Regions from separate parts of the Staphylococcus massiliensis genome, predicted to be linked through region 1. Evidence: riboswitches for the same ligand, from Rfam matches in the RefSeq annotation. Region 1 holds a riboswitch; the other holds the start of a gene.

Region 1 (7,637 bases):
ATTGGTATCAATGACGACACCTGGGGACAAGTACCGATGATGTACTATATTTCTGAAAAGGATTTAAGTGAGGAAGCGTTACGTTCTTTCTTAAGTCACTATCTCGCTAAATATAAATGCCCTAAACAATTTAAGCGGGTTCGTCAATTACCTTATACCTCTACAGGTAAACTGATTCGTAAGCGCTTGGAGGATACGATTCATGAAGATTAAAAGCTTTCAATTTCACACGGTTTCACCTCAATTTAAGCATCAAATACGTACTCGTAAAGTTGAAATGACGCATCGAAAGACGCTCATACTTGAAGTAATCACGACTGACGATAAGGTGTATTATGGTGAATGTAATGCCTTTGAAACGGATTGGTATTTAAATGAAACGATTGAGGATGTTCGCTCTAAATTAACGGAATGGCTTAATAAAAATCAGCACCTGACATTTGATTCGTTTCAAGATGTGCAGCAAGCGTTAGTATCTTTAGAAGCTTTTCCAGCAGCGCGCGCAACACTTGTAATGGCGTTATATCAAGCATTTCATGAGATGCCTACGTTTAAAGTGCCTTTTGGTGCAACGGTAAGTGGAAATTTAGAGGAACACGTTTCTACAATTAAGAAGCTTAAACCGCAACGACTTAAATTGAAGTGGCATGATGACATACAAGACGATTTAACGTTACTTGATCACCATCACATCCATTGTCCAATCATTCTAGATGCGAACCAAACGCTTTCAATCAGCAACTTTCACACAATCGACCGAATCAATCGAGAGATATTATATATAGAAGAACCTTTCAAGCATTTAGATGACTTAAATCATATCTCGAAAGATTACAACATTGCGATAGATGAACATGCTTCAAGCTATAAAGATATAATGAACTATTTAAAGTACCCGCAAGTTAATACGGTGATCATCAAACCTTTTCGAGTTGGCGGCAATGATATTGCACTTGAACTTATTCAAACACTTCAACAAAAGGGCGTTCAAGTTGTAGTAGGTGGCATGTACGAACTAGGTTTAAGCCGCTATTTCACAGCGTTTCTCGCAAGTCATACAAAATACCCAGGTGACATTACGCCAGCTGGGTATTACTTTAAAGAAGATATCGTACATGAATCAGGCGTGCTTTCTAACGGTAACATCCAATTTCAGCCACCAAAGGTCGATGCACGCACATTAAACGATGAAGTCTAATGGTGATGTTTCTTTTTATTCGGAGGTACTGGGTCAAAGCCACCCTTATGAAATGGGTGACATTTACCAATTCGTTTAATACCTAACCAAGTGCCTTTAATCGCACCATGTTCTACGATTGCTTGGCGCGTGTACTCTGAACATGTGGGATAGAAACGACATGTAGGCGGCGTTAATGGTGAAATATAGTGTTGATAGATATAAACTAGAAATAAGAATACACGTTTCATATTATGCCTCCATGAATTATAATCAAACCAATCATACCATAAAATTATTTTAGGAGGTGCTGATGTGATTTTTAAAGACAAAGACAATACGCCAGTTCATGTGACATTTAAGTCCGATTCCGAGCCTTCAGACGGTGATCACGTCTTAGCATTTCCAATTTATCAGAATCAACTTTTGTTTACGAAACATCTTGAACGCGGCATTGAATTTCCAGGCGGTAAACGTGAGGCGGGTGAATCAAGCATTGAAGCTTTGAAGCGGGAACTGTTTGAGGAAACCGGTGCGACTATTGAGGCACATTATTTTATCGCACAGTATGAGGTCCTCGCTGAAAAGCCCTTTAAAAAAGATGTCTATGTAGTGCTGGTATCTGAGATCGTAGACAAAGCGGATTATTTAGAAACGTCCGGTCCAATTTTATTTAAGTCACCTGACGACGTACCCCATGAAGAACGCAGTTTCTTAATAGAAGATAAAGCGATTCTAAAATGTTTAGAAAGAGTGATTGAGCTTGGCTTTTACAAAATATAAGAAAATGCCAATCGCATTATCTACGCATGAAGCATACGAAGTTACATATGAGGTCGATGGGTTTCACGTCAAAGGTTTATTATTCAAGCCTTTAAAGGAAGCGCGTCGTATCGTAATGTATTTGCGGGGTGGTAAAGGTCAGGTTGGTAGAGTTCGACCTGCGCGCATGATGCAATTTATGAATGCTTCAACGGTTGTATTTGCGCCTTACTATAGAGGTAATAATGGTAGCGAAGGGCATGACGCCTTTGCTGGCGCGGACTTAAATGACGTTATAGAAGCGGCACATATTTTAAAGGAGATGTATCCCGAAACGCCACTACATTTAATCGGATTCTCAAGAGGTGGTATTCAAGGCTTATTAACATTTCAAGAAGTCGGTGCAACAAGCTATATCATATGGGGAGGCGTGTCGGACCTACGTTTAATGTACGAAGAGCGCGTTGATTTGCGAGGTATGATGAGACGCATGATTGGTCACCCTAAGAAGCAAAGCTCAGTTTATGATGAGCGTGAAGCTCTGAACGCAATAACACAGATGAGCCCTCCGATATTAATCGTACATGGTGGTGCGGATGAACAAGTGGGGATTCATCAAGCCTATCATTTGGAAAAGCACTTAAAACAAGTAGGCGCTACTTATGATACGTTATATCAATTGGAAGAAGGACATGTGCCTCGTCCAAGCGCTTTAAAAGATGTACTCAATTACATACAAGATTGGATGGCACAAACAGAATCAGAAATTTAAAAAAACCGAGACGCATAACGCGCCTCGGTTTAATTATGATTGAATTATTTAAAGCCACCGTCTTTTTCAAGATCAGCAGTTTCTTCACCGAATTTCTTGAAGTTTTCTTTGAAACGGTTTACTAAGTCTTTAGCTTGCTCATCATAAGCTTCTGCATCTGACCAAGCGTTCTTAGGCATTAAGATTTTAGATGGAACGTCTTCGATTTCTTTTGGAATATTTAAACCAAAGATGTCGTCTTGTTCATATTCAGCGTCTTTAAGTTCACCGCTAATAGCTTGGTTAACCATTTGACGTGTATATTTTAAGTCGATACGTTTACCATCGCCATACTTACCACCAGTCCAACCAGTGTTTACTAAGTAAACATCAACTTCGTGTTCGTCGATTAATTTACCTAATAAGTCAGCGTAAACTTTCGCGTTTAATGGTAAGAATGGAGCGCCGAAACAAGTAGAGAATGATGGTTCTGGTTCAGTAATACCACGTTCAGTACCAGCTAATTTAGAAGTGAAACCACTTAAGAAGTGATACATAGCTTGGCTCTTAGTTAATTTAGAGATAGGTGGTAACACACCGAATGCATCTGCAGTTAAGAAGATGATTGTGTTAGGGTGTGCAGCTTTTGATGGTACCACAATATTATCAATATGGTGGATAGGGTAAGCAGCACGTGTATTTTCAGTGTACTTATTATCATCAAAGTCAACGTCACCATGTTCATCAACTACAACGTTTTCTAAAACTGTACCATATTTTAAAGCACTATAAATTTGTGGCTCTTTATCTTTTGAAAGATTAATTGCTTTAGCGTAGCAACCACCTTCGATATTGAATACACCGTTTTCGTTCCAACCGTGCTCATCGTCACCGATTAATTTACGATCTGGATCAGCTGAAAGTGTTGTTTTACCAGTACCTGATAAACCGAAGAATAAAGCAACATCGCCTTTATCTCCAACGTTAGCTGAACAGTGCATACTCATGATATCGTTTTGTGGTAATAAGTAATTCATTACTGAGAAGATACCTTTTTTCATTTCACCAGCGTACTCAGTACCGCCGATCAAGATTGTTTTATGTTTGAATGATGTAATAATGAAAGTTTCTGATTTCGTGCCGTCTACTTCAGGGTCTGCTTTAAAAGTAGGGGCAGAAATAATTGTAAATTCAGGATTAATAGATTCTGCTTCCTCTACGCTTTCTGGGCGAATGAACATTGTTTTTGCAAATAAATTATGCCAAGCAAGTTCATTAACAACAGTTAATTTTAGCTCAGAGTCTTTGTCACTACCTGCATAACCATTGAAAACAAATAATTCATCTTTTTCATCTAGGTAATTAACGACTTTATCATAAAGATTTAAGAAAACTTCTTCAGAGATAGGTTGGTTAATATCTCCCCAATCTACTTCGTCAGCGATTTCAGGATCATCTACAATGAATTTGTCTTTAGGTGAACGACCAGTATATTTACCAGTTTTCATGTTGATAGCACCAAGTTCTGTTAATTCACCTTCATCTCTTTCTAAAATTTTGTTATATAATTCCGTTGTGCTTAATTGAAAATGAGACGTGTCTTTTGCTATAATGTCATCAATCTTCGTGTTATTCGTCCCCATGTCAATTGTCATATAGAATCCCTCCAATAGTTATTACGGTAATGTAAGCATTTACATGAAATTAGTATAACACATTTGTATTATTATTCCATGCTATTACTAGAGATTTTAAAGATTTTCATAAAATTGACAAGCTTAATAAACTTAGGTAGTATGTAGCTAACGGATTCTCTTATCCTGAGTGGTGGAGGGACATGGACCCAACGAAGCCCAGCAACCTCTTTTATCCTATATAAAAGAAAGGTGCCAAACCGTTTGCAGACAATAGTCTGAACGATAAGAGCGAATGGACGGATTAAGCCTTCTCTCTATCTTAATAGTGAAGAAGGTTTTTTTATTTAGCTCTATAAAATCAAAGAGAATTTTCGTAATATAAATTTTAAAGGAGTATAAAATGACTACTAACAGAAGATTATTCACGTCAGAATCTGTTACTGAAGGACATCCTGATAAAATTGCTGACCAAATTTCCGATGCAGTTTTAGATGAAATTTTAAAAGGCGATAAGAATGCGCGTGTTGCCTGTGAAACGACAGTAACAACAGGAATGGCGCTAATCGCAGGAGAAATTTCTACATCAACGTACGTCGATATCCCTAAAGTTGTACGCGAAACAGTTAAAGGCATTGGTTATACACGTGCTAAGTATGGATATGACTACAAAACAATGTCTGTATTAACTGCAATTGATGAGCAATCACCTGATATTGCTCAAGGTGTTGATCGCGCATTAGAATACCGTGATGACGATAAAGAACAAGAAATTGAAGCAACTGGTGCTGGTGACCAAGGTTTAATGTTCGGTTTCGCGACGAATGAAACTGAAACATACATGCCTTTACCTATCTATTTATCACACCAATTATCTAAACGTTTAAGCGATGTACGTAAGGATGGTACTTTAGCTTACTTACGTCCAGATGGTAAAGTACAAGTTACTGTTGAATATGATGAAAATCATAAACCAGTTCGTGTAGATACGATTGTTGTGTCATCTCAACACCATGAAGATATTGAGTTAAGTAAAATTGAAAATGATATAAAAGAACATGTTATTTATCCTGTCGTTGCTGAAAACTTAATTGATGCAGAAACGAAATTCTACATTAATCCTACTGGCCGTTTCGTAATTGGTGGGCCACAAGGTGATGCAGGTTTAACAGGTAGAAAGATTATTGTAGACACTTATGGTGGTTATGCGCGACACGGCGGCGGTGCTTTCAGTGGTAAAGATCCAACTAAAGTTGACCGTTCTGCTTCATATGCAGCACGTTATGTAGCTAAGAATATCGTTGCAGCAGGTTTAAGTGATAAGTGTGAAGTTCAACTCGCTTATGCAATTGGTAAGGCCGAGCCTGTATCTATTTCAATTGATACATTCAACACTAACAAAGTTCCTGAGCCGTTACTTGTTGAAGCGGTTCGAGATATCTTTGATTTACGACCAGCAGGTATCATTGAAATGTTAAATTTACGTCAACCAATCTATAAGCAGACTGCAGCATATGGTCATTTTGGACGTACTGACATCCAATTACCATGGGAAGAAATTGATAAAGTTGATGCATTAAATGCTTTTATAGAAAAAGTTAAATAGTTTTAACAAAAAATCATACGAAACTATCGAATGATAAGCTATATTCTATTATAATAGGGTATAGCTTATTTTAAATCAGATTGAGCCGTTAAAAATAGAAACATCATACATAGTTTACTTTGTAAATTGAATATTTCTGTTTGTCTGATTGTAGAAGAAAGGGAGCGTTTTATCATATGGCTTTAGATGCAATAAGCATTAGTTTAATTGTAGCAACACTACTTGCAATTATATTCTTTATCCTATTTCTCGTTGCGCTTAGCAGCAAAAAGAAAGCAAAACAAAAATTAGAGGATCAATATAACTCTAAACATTCAGAATTACATCAGAATCATGAAGAAGCTCTAGAGAAAGAAAGAATAGAAAATAAGAAAACGATTACGAAACAAAAAGAAGATTACGAAGCTACGGTAAATTCAAAAGATAGAGAAATTGATGCTTTAAAATTATTCTCTAAAAATAAAAGTGAGTATATCACTGACATGCGTCTTTTAGGTATTCGTGAACGCTTAGTAAATGAAAAGCGTATCCGTCCTGAAGATATGCATATTATGGCAAACATCTTTTTACCAAAGCAAAACTTTGAAGATGTTTCTAGAATCAGTCACTTAGTACTTACACGTACGGGTCTTTATTTAATCGATTCTCAACTTTTAAAAGGACATGTGTATTACGGTGTTAATCAGTCTCAATTTGGAAAGCTTCCAGTTATGGAACAAGTTTTCAACACGCTTGATTTAGAAATAACTGCACCACATACGATTGTTTTAGATCAAAATGATGATAAACATTCTTTATCTGTAGTTGATTACACAACACATATTACGAAAGTTGAACGTTTAGCTGAAACGTTAAAACGTGAATTAGATTTAAAATACCTACCAACAACGCTTTTATACTTTAACCCTAAATATGATGGCGCAGTAACAATCTCTAATTTCCAAGAGACGTCTCATACTCGCGCGTTAGTTGGACCTGAACAACTTAATGAATACTTTAATAAGTTCGTCTTCCACGGACGTATTCAATACAATGTTGAAGAACTGCAAGAAATTATGGATAAAATTGAAAGCTTCAATTAAATTGAAAGCACTATAGCGATACCGAATAGGTACGCTATAGTGCTTTTTTTAAACCCTATTTACACGTAGTATCCCAATAGACAACATAATAATCCTAGGACAAATTGCACCAAAGCATAGATATAAAAGTAAGGTGAAGGTTTATTATCGTCATTTAACATTTGAATCAATTCGTACATCATTGTAGAAAATGTTGTTAAACCACCTAACATGCCTGTGACAATTAAAGTTTTTAATGAATCATTTAAATCGAACTGCGATATATATCCAATTAAAAAACATCCCACTAAATTAACAACAGTTGTTGCTAAAGGAAAGGTTACTTTAGGGAAGGACTTTTTAAAAAGATTCGTAATCAATCCTCTTAAAACAGCTCCGACGCCACCACCTAGTAGCACGAGTAAGATTTTAATCATGTTTAACCTTACCTCCTAACGCAAAACCCTTCATGCAAAATGTAAGTCCCGCTAAAAAGCTTAAAATTGCGTATGAAAGTGCGAGCCAAATTTGATGATGATTAAGCATTTGAACGATTTCAAATTGAAAGGTTGAAAAGGTTGTTAGTGCGCCGACAAACCCTGTCGTAACGCCTTTCTTTACATTAGGATGATCTTGAAATAGTTGT
Region 2 (7,637 bases), 400 kb from region 1:
ACATGACCCATTAAATGGTTATGTTCCACATGGTTATTCTTTAGAAGAAGCGAAAAAATTACGTGAAGACGATCCACAAGAATACGTTAAAAAAGCGAACGCTTCTATGCGTAGACACGTTGAACAAATGTTAGAATTCCAAGAAAAAGGTGCCATTGCATTCGACTATGGTAATAACATTCGTCAAGTAGCGCATAACGAAGGTTTAGAAAACGCATTTGATTTCCCAGGTTTCGTTCCTGCATACATCCGTCCATTATTCTGTGAAGGTAAAGGACCTTTCCGTTTCGCTGCATTAAGCGGTGATCCTAAGGATATCGAACGTGCAGACGAAGAAATGCGTAAATTATTCCCTGAAAATGAAAAACTTAATCGTTGGTTAGACTTAGCTCAAGAAAAAATCTCATTCCAAGGTTTACCATCTCGTATTGCTTGGTTAGGTTATGGTGAACGTGCGAAAATGGGTGTAGCACTTAATAAATTAGTGCGCGACGGAGAAATTTCAGCACCTATCGTTATCGGCCGTGACCACTTAGATTCAGGTTCAGTAGCAAGTCCTAACCGTGAAACTGAAGGTATGCAAGATGGTTCTGACGCTGTAGGTGACTGGGCAGTACTTAACGCTTTAATCAACACAGCTGCAGGTGGTTCATGGATTTCATTCCACCACGGTGGCGGTGTAGGTATGGGTTACTCACTTCATGCTGGTATGGTAGTTGTAGCTGACGGTTCAGAAAAAGCTGAAAAACGCTTAGAACGTGTATTAACTACAGATCCGGGTATGGGAGTAGTAAGACATGCTGATGCAGGTTATGACATCGCTAAAGAAGTAGCAAAAGAAAAAGGTGTTCATATTCCAATGATTACAGAGAAAGGTGATAAGTAATGAACGATTTAGTTATTCAAAACATTAAGGAGCTTGTATTACCTAAGAAGACTGACAAACCTTTAAAAGGTAAAGCACTTGATGAATTAGAAATTGTTGAGAACGGTACAGTTGTCGTTAAGGACGGTAAAATCGTTTATGCTGGTCCGCATACAGAAGAGTACGAAGCTGAAGAAACAATCGACGCTACTGGTAAAGTTGTATCACCATCTTTAGTAGATGCGCATACACACTTAATTCACGGTGGTTCTCGTGAACACGAAATGAGCTTAAAACGCCAAGGTGCTTCATATTTAGAAATCCTTGAACAAGGTGGCGGCATCCTTTCTACAGTAGAATCTACACGTAAAGCATCTGAAGATGAACTATTCGAAAAAGCAGAACATGACTTATTAACAATGATTCACCATGGTGTGTTAGCTGTTGAAAGTAAAAGTGGTTATGGCTTAGATAAAGAAAACGAATTAAAACAACTTAAAGTTTCAAATCGTTTAGCTGAAAAGTATAACCTAGATATGCGTCACACTTTCCTTGGACCACACGCTGTACCTAAAGATGCTGAATCAAACGAAGCATTCTTAGAAGAAATGATTAATTTATTACCTGAAGTTAAAGAATATGCAGACTTCGCTGATATCTTCTGCGAAACAGGCGTATTCTCAATCGAAGAATCTAAGCGTTATATGCAAGAAGCTAAGAAACATGGTTTCGACGTGAAAATCCACGCTGACGAAATCGACCCATTAGGTGGTTTAGGACTTGCAATTGATGAAGATGCAATTTCTGCTGACCACTTAGTTGCTTCAAGTGACGAAGATAAGAAAAAACTTAAAGATAGCGAAACTGTAGCTGTATTATTACCAGGTACAACATTCTACCTTGGTAAAGAAGAATATGCAGATGCACGTGGTATGTTAGAAAACGACGGTGCAATTGCAATCGCTACAGACTACAACCCAGGTAGTTGTGTAACTAACAACTTACAAATGGTTATGGCTATCGCAGCATTAAAACTTAAATTATCACCAAACGAAATTTGGAATGCTGTAACAGTTAACGCTGCTAAAGCAATCAACGTTGATGCAGGTACTATTAACGAAGGTGACAAAGCGAATATCGTGCTTTGGAACGCACCTAACCACGAATTCGTTACGTACAAATATGGTGTTAACCATGTAGATAAAGTTATCAAAGACGGTAAAGTTATCGTAGATCGTGACTTATCTTTAAAATAAAGCATTGACTAAATGCTATACCCCAACGCTTTAGATAAGTGTTGGGGTATTTTTATAATCTTTTTTACGCTATGTTATCACAAAATTCTAAAAATTGTGTTATCATAGCACTATAGTTTTCGTTAGGCGTATTTTTAAATAACAGGGGAGTCGATATCATGTATGACTATGAACAAACGATTGAATGGAGACGGATGTTTCATCGCTATCCAGAACTTTCTGATGAAGAATATCGTACGACTAAAAACATTAAGAAGATCCTTAAAAAGTTCGACATCAAGATATTAGATTTTGACCTTGAGACGGGTGTTGTTGCTGAAGTTGGTTCAGGGGATCGCATGATTGCCATACGTTCAGACATCGATGCCTTACCTATTCATGAGGAAGTGTTTAACACCTTTAGATCTAAATATGATGACGTGATGCATGCATGTGGTCACGACATTCATATGGCGAGCGTGCTAAGTGCTGCAGTTAAGTTAAAGCGCATTGAGGATGAACTTCAAGGGAGTGTGAGATTTGTCTTTCAACCAGCAGAAGAACTTGGTCATGGTGCTACAGACATGGTTAAGGCGAATGTGTTAGAAGGTTGCGAGGCGATACTTGGTTTTCACAATTATCCTTCTTTAAAAGTCGGTGAATTCGGAGTGAAATCAGGTATCTTAACATCTAATGTTGATCGTTTCGAGTTTGAAATCACTGGAAAAGGCGCGCACGCAGCGCGACCGGAAGATGGTAACGATCCTTCAATCGTTTTAGGTCAGTTAATTACAAGCATACAATCTATAGTAAGTCGCAATGTTTCAGCGTTTGATCGCGCTGTTGTATCTATAGGTGAAGTGACAAGTGGTAAAACATGGAATGTCATTCCAGAGACTGCTTATGTACAAGGTACCGTGAGAACCTTTGATAAGAAGGTTCAAAGCTATGTTGAAAAACGATTAAAAGACATTGCGACTGGCTTAGAAACCATGTTTGATGTCGATATCAAGACAACCTATACTCATTTACCTGGTGCTGTGTACAATGATTATAAACTTACTGAACAATCGATTGAAGTGGCAAAAGAAACTGGATATGACGTAACAATTTTTGATGAACCACTCACAATTGGCGAAGATTTTTCTGGCTTTACGAAGCACTATCCAGGTGTGTTCGTTATGATTGGCTCAGAAAGTGAGTATCAGTTGCATCATCCGAAATATGATCCAGATGAAGGTATTCTAGAAAAAGTACCGGACTATTTCGTGACATTAGCGAAGCGGTTACTTAATCAGGAAAGTTGATTGATTAAGTGTACCAAATATATTTAATTAAGAATTAAATTTAAATCATGTATTGATTAAATGTTTTACCAATGCTAAAATGAGTTATTAACTCGAGCACAAATTCAAAAATCTTATATAGATCTTATCAAGAGAAGTGGAGGGACTGGCCCTACGAAACTTCGGCAACATGGTGATGCGTGTGCCAATTCCAGAAGCAATATGCTGAAGATAAGAAGTTAAATTCAACCTTTCTTCTTTTTCACATATTAAAGAAGAAAGGTTTTTATTTTAAGGAAGTGATGATATGACAAAGGAAAAGGGAAATGTATGGGGCTTATTGCCTTTATTAATATTTGTAACGTTATTTATCGGAGTAGGCATTATCACTGGTAACTTTAGCACGATGCCTTTAAATATTTCGATTATGATTGCTGTAGTAATTGCATTATTTATGAACCATAAAACGTCCTTTAGTAAAAAGGTCGACGTCTTTACGAAAGGTGCAGGACATTCTAATATCATTCTAATGGTATTTATCTTCTTACTCGCAGGTGCCTTTTCAAAGGTGACAGAAGAGATGGGAGGCGTTGAGTCAACTGTTAACTTAGGTTTATCTTTGATTCCCACTAATTTATTACTCGTAGGGTTATTCTTAATTTGTATGTTTATTTCAATCTCAATGGGAACGTCCGTAGGTACTGTTGCAGCGATTGCACCAGTTGGATTTGGAATTAGCCAAGCAACGGATGTATCAAGCGCACTTGTGATGGCAACTGTAGTAGGTGGTGCGATGTTTGGTGATAACTTATCTATGATTTCAGATACAACGATCGCTGCTGTACGTACTCAGAAGACGCAAATGAAGGATAAGTTTAAGGTGAACTTTAGGATTGTATTACCTGGTGCCATTTTGACAATGGTGCTTTTATGGATCCTGACGCATGGTATTACACTCGATCAATCTAAGTCATATGATTTTAATTTAGTGAAAGTGATACCTTATTTATTAGTACTTATTTTGGCTTTAATCGGTGTTAATGTCGTGATTGTGCTGTTATCTGGTACGCTCTTATCAGGCATTATTGGATTTATAGATGGCTCGTTTGATTGGAAGGGCTTTTTAAAGGCAGCCTCTGAAGGTGTCATTGGTATGGAAGACACGGCGATTATCGCGCTCTTAATCGGTGGTTTAATTTCGATTATCGAGTTCAATGGCGGTATTAGATGGTTGCTTGAATTTGTGAATGCCAAGGTTAAGTCGAGACGCGGTGCAGAACTTGGTATTGCTGGCCTTGTCAGTGTTGCTGATATTTCAACAGCGAATAATACGATTTCAATCTTAATGGCCGGTCCTCTTGCGAAAAGGATTGCCGACAAGTACGACATTGATCCAAGAAAGTCGGCAAGTATCTTAGATATCTTTGGTAGTTGTTTCCAAGGGTTCTTACCGTATAGTCCGCAAGTTATTGCAGCAGCTGGTGTCGCAAGTATTTCACCAGTAATGCTAATTCCTTACTCGTTCTACCCATTCATTCTTGGAATTAGTGGTGTTGTCGCGATTATACTTGGTTTACCAGTTCTTAAATCTAAACGAAAAGCCGCTCATAACGAAAATTAAGACCATATAGTTTTTGACTTTGTGTATTATACGTTAGAATATATATTAACAAGTATGATAGACGAAGAATGGATGTGTAAAGCTAATGCAAGAAGAAACAGTGCAAATTGAAATTGTTCGTTTAATGAAAGTTTCGCCTGAAACACTATATCAAGCTTGGCTCCACCCTGAATTATTGCGTCAGTGGTTCTTAACAACGCCAAGAACGAATCAAAAGCTCGACAATGACCCTGTAGAAGGTGGAACTTACGAAATTATTGATGCTAAAAATCAAAAGGAATTACGTGTAGTTGGTACATACCAAGTACTTATTCCTGATCAACACATTGTCATGACAATGGGTATGCCGCATTTAAGTGATGTTGAAGATTTAATTGAACTTTACTTTGAGGAACGTGAACCTGGCATTTGCCAAATGACATTTAGATATCAAAGTGATATTCCTAAGGAGCGTCGTTTAACACGTCTTGAATACAAGCAAAAGAAAAAGGAATATCATGATTCCACTGTGCATGGATTTGAAATGATGTTTGATAAACTACAACAAGTAATTGAAGAAGACGACGAATAATTTCCTTAACAGCATGCTTTCCTGGGGCGTGGCCGGAGCCTGTAGTCTCCGGACTCACGCTACTCCCCTAGGAGTCAGCTGTTAGGAAATTATCTTACTCTTACGAATCGTATTTCATTAAGAACAAATTGAATCAATGACTGAGATGACCGACACGTATGCGTGTCGGTTTTTCTTTTGGTGATAGGGCGTAGCTATCTAAAAAACGTTTGTGGTGCTATAGGGCTTTTCAAGGAGGGGCGCCACGGAGATGATGTAAATAATGATTATTGCTATGTAACATATTTCATCCATGACATATTATTACAATAATTGGTAGTAATTTGCTTGTAGCGTTTTTAATGTTTCGGAAGTGGTAAATAGGAAGTATATCTACATATATCTAAAGGGAGGATTTACTGTGGTTAACAAAAAAGAACAAGATTTAGAAAAAGATATTGTAAATAATGACGGTAAAGCAATGACGACGAACCAAGGTCTTAAAGTAAGCGAAGATGAAAATTCACTACGCGCTGGTGAACGTGGTCCTACACTTCTTGAAGATTTCCATTTCAGAGAAAAAATGACGCATTTCGACCATGAACGTATTCCTGAACGTATCGTGCACGCACGTGGTTTCGGCGCACATGGTGAATTCGAATTATATGAAGACTTATCTGAATATACGTATGCGGACTTCTTAACAGATACGTCTAAAAAGACACCAGTATTCGTACGTATCTCAACAGTTCAAGGGTCAAAAGGTTCTCCAGACGCAGTTCGTGACGTACGTGGTTTCGCGACTAAATTCTATACTGACCAAGGTGTATTTGACTTAGTAGGTAACAACATTCCAGTATTCTTTATTCAAGACGCTATTAAGTTCCCTGATTTAATTCATGCTGTTAAACCAGAGCCACATAACGAAATGCCTCAAGGTGGTTCAGCTCACGATACTTTCTGGGATTTCTTTGCACAAAATCCTGAATCAACACATACAGCTATGTGGGCTATGAGTGACCGTGGTATTCCTAAGAATATTCGTCAAATCGAAGGTTTTGGTGTGCATACATTCCGTTTAGTAAACAAAGAAGGTAAAGCACATTTCGTGAAATTCCATTGGAAACCTGTGCACGGGTTAGAATCTATGGTATGGGATGAAGCGCAAATTGTTTGCGGTAAAGATATCGACTTCCATAGAAAAGACCTTTATGAATCAATTGCGAAAGGTGATTACCCAGCTTGGGAATTAGGTCTTCAAATTTTACCTGAAGAAGATGAATTTAAATTTGACTTTGATATTTTAGACCCTACTAAGATTTGGCCAGAAGACGAAGTGCCAGTTAAAAAAGTAGGTAAAATGACTTTAAACCGTAACGTTGATAATGTATTTGCTGAAACTGAACAAGTGGCATTCCACCCAGGTCATATTGTTCCAGGTTTAGACTTTACTAATGACCCATTATTACAAGGACGTTTATTCTCTTACACAGATACTCAAATTTCACGTCTTGGTGGACCTAACTTTCATCAAATTCCAATCAACCGTTCAGTAGCACCGGTTCATAACAACCAACGTGACGGTATGCATCAAATGAACGTACACCGTGGTCAAACGGCGTACCATAAGAATGCGATTAACAACAATGATCCTCATACAACACCGCAATCAGAAGGTGGCTTCGCTCATTACCAAGAAAAAATCGATGCGCATAAAATTCAAAAACGTAGCGAAAGCTTTAAAGATTACTATAGCCAAGCTAAGTTATATTTAAATAGTTTAAAACCACATGAATTCGACCACACAGTAGATGGCTTTTCATTCGAATTAGGTAAATGTGAAAAAGTAGAAGTTAAACAAAACGCAGTAAACCAATTAAACAAAGTAGACCGTAAATTAGCTGAACGCGTTGCTGAAAATATTGGCGTTGAAGTTCCTGAAGTGAACGAAGAAGTACGTTCAGATAAATCTGATAGTCAATTAACATTAGAAAAATTTGAACGTCCATTACCAGGTCATTCAGTAGCGATTGTAGTAGATGGTGAAGTAGACGAAGAAACGTTAAAAGCTTATGCGAAA

Evidence for each region. A riboswitch is a leader RNA that binds a small molecule or an ion and turns the genes downstream of it on or off. The one in region 1 is predicted to bind S-adenosylmethionine.
Region 2: it holds a riboswitch for S-adenosylmethionine, as region 1 does, so the genes downstream of both, ACF3N8_RS04385 (Na+/H+ antiporter NhaC family protein) here and metK (methionine adenosyltransferase) in region 1, are expected to answer to the same signal.

The regions. Positions count from the first base shown of each region.
Region 1 covers NZ_CP171119.1:1,341,227-1,348,863, forward strand. Annotated here, with positions in the region: gene menE (o-succinylbenzoate--CoA ligase) at 1-213, shown strand, start outside; gene menC (o-succinylbenzoate synthase) at 203-1,198, shown strand; gene yidD (membrane protein insertion efficiency factor YidD) at 1,195-1,428, opposite strand; gene ytkD (RNA deprotection pyrophosphohydrolase) at 1,493-1,960, shown strand; gene ACF3N8_RS06590 (S9 family peptidase) at 1,941-2,711, shown strand; gene pckA (phosphoenolpyruvate carboxykinase (ATP)) at 2,756-4,345, opposite strand; SAM riboswitch class I at 4,503-4,616, shown strand; gene metK (methionine adenosyltransferase) at 4,728-5,930, shown strand; gene ACF3N8_RS06605 (NERD domain-containing protein) at 6,107-7,012, shown strand; gene ACF3N8_RS06610 (CrcB family protein) at 7,072-7,428, opposite strand; gene crcB (fluoride efflux transporter CrcB) at 7,421-7,637, opposite strand, start outside.
Region 2 covers NZ_CP171119.1:945,307-952,943, forward strand. Annotated here, with positions in the region: gene hutU (urocanate hydratase) at 1-886, shown strand, start outside; gene hutI (imidazolonepropionase) at 886-2,121, shown strand; gene ACF3N8_RS04380 (amidohydrolase) at 2,280-3,407, shown strand; SAM riboswitch class I at 3,529-3,624, shown strand; gene ACF3N8_RS04385 (Na+/H+ antiporter NhaC family protein) at 3,694-5,007, shown strand; gene ACF3N8_RS04390 (SRPBCC domain-containing protein) at 5,093-5,578, shown strand; gene ACF3N8_RS04395 (catalase) at 5,979-7,637, shown strand, end outside.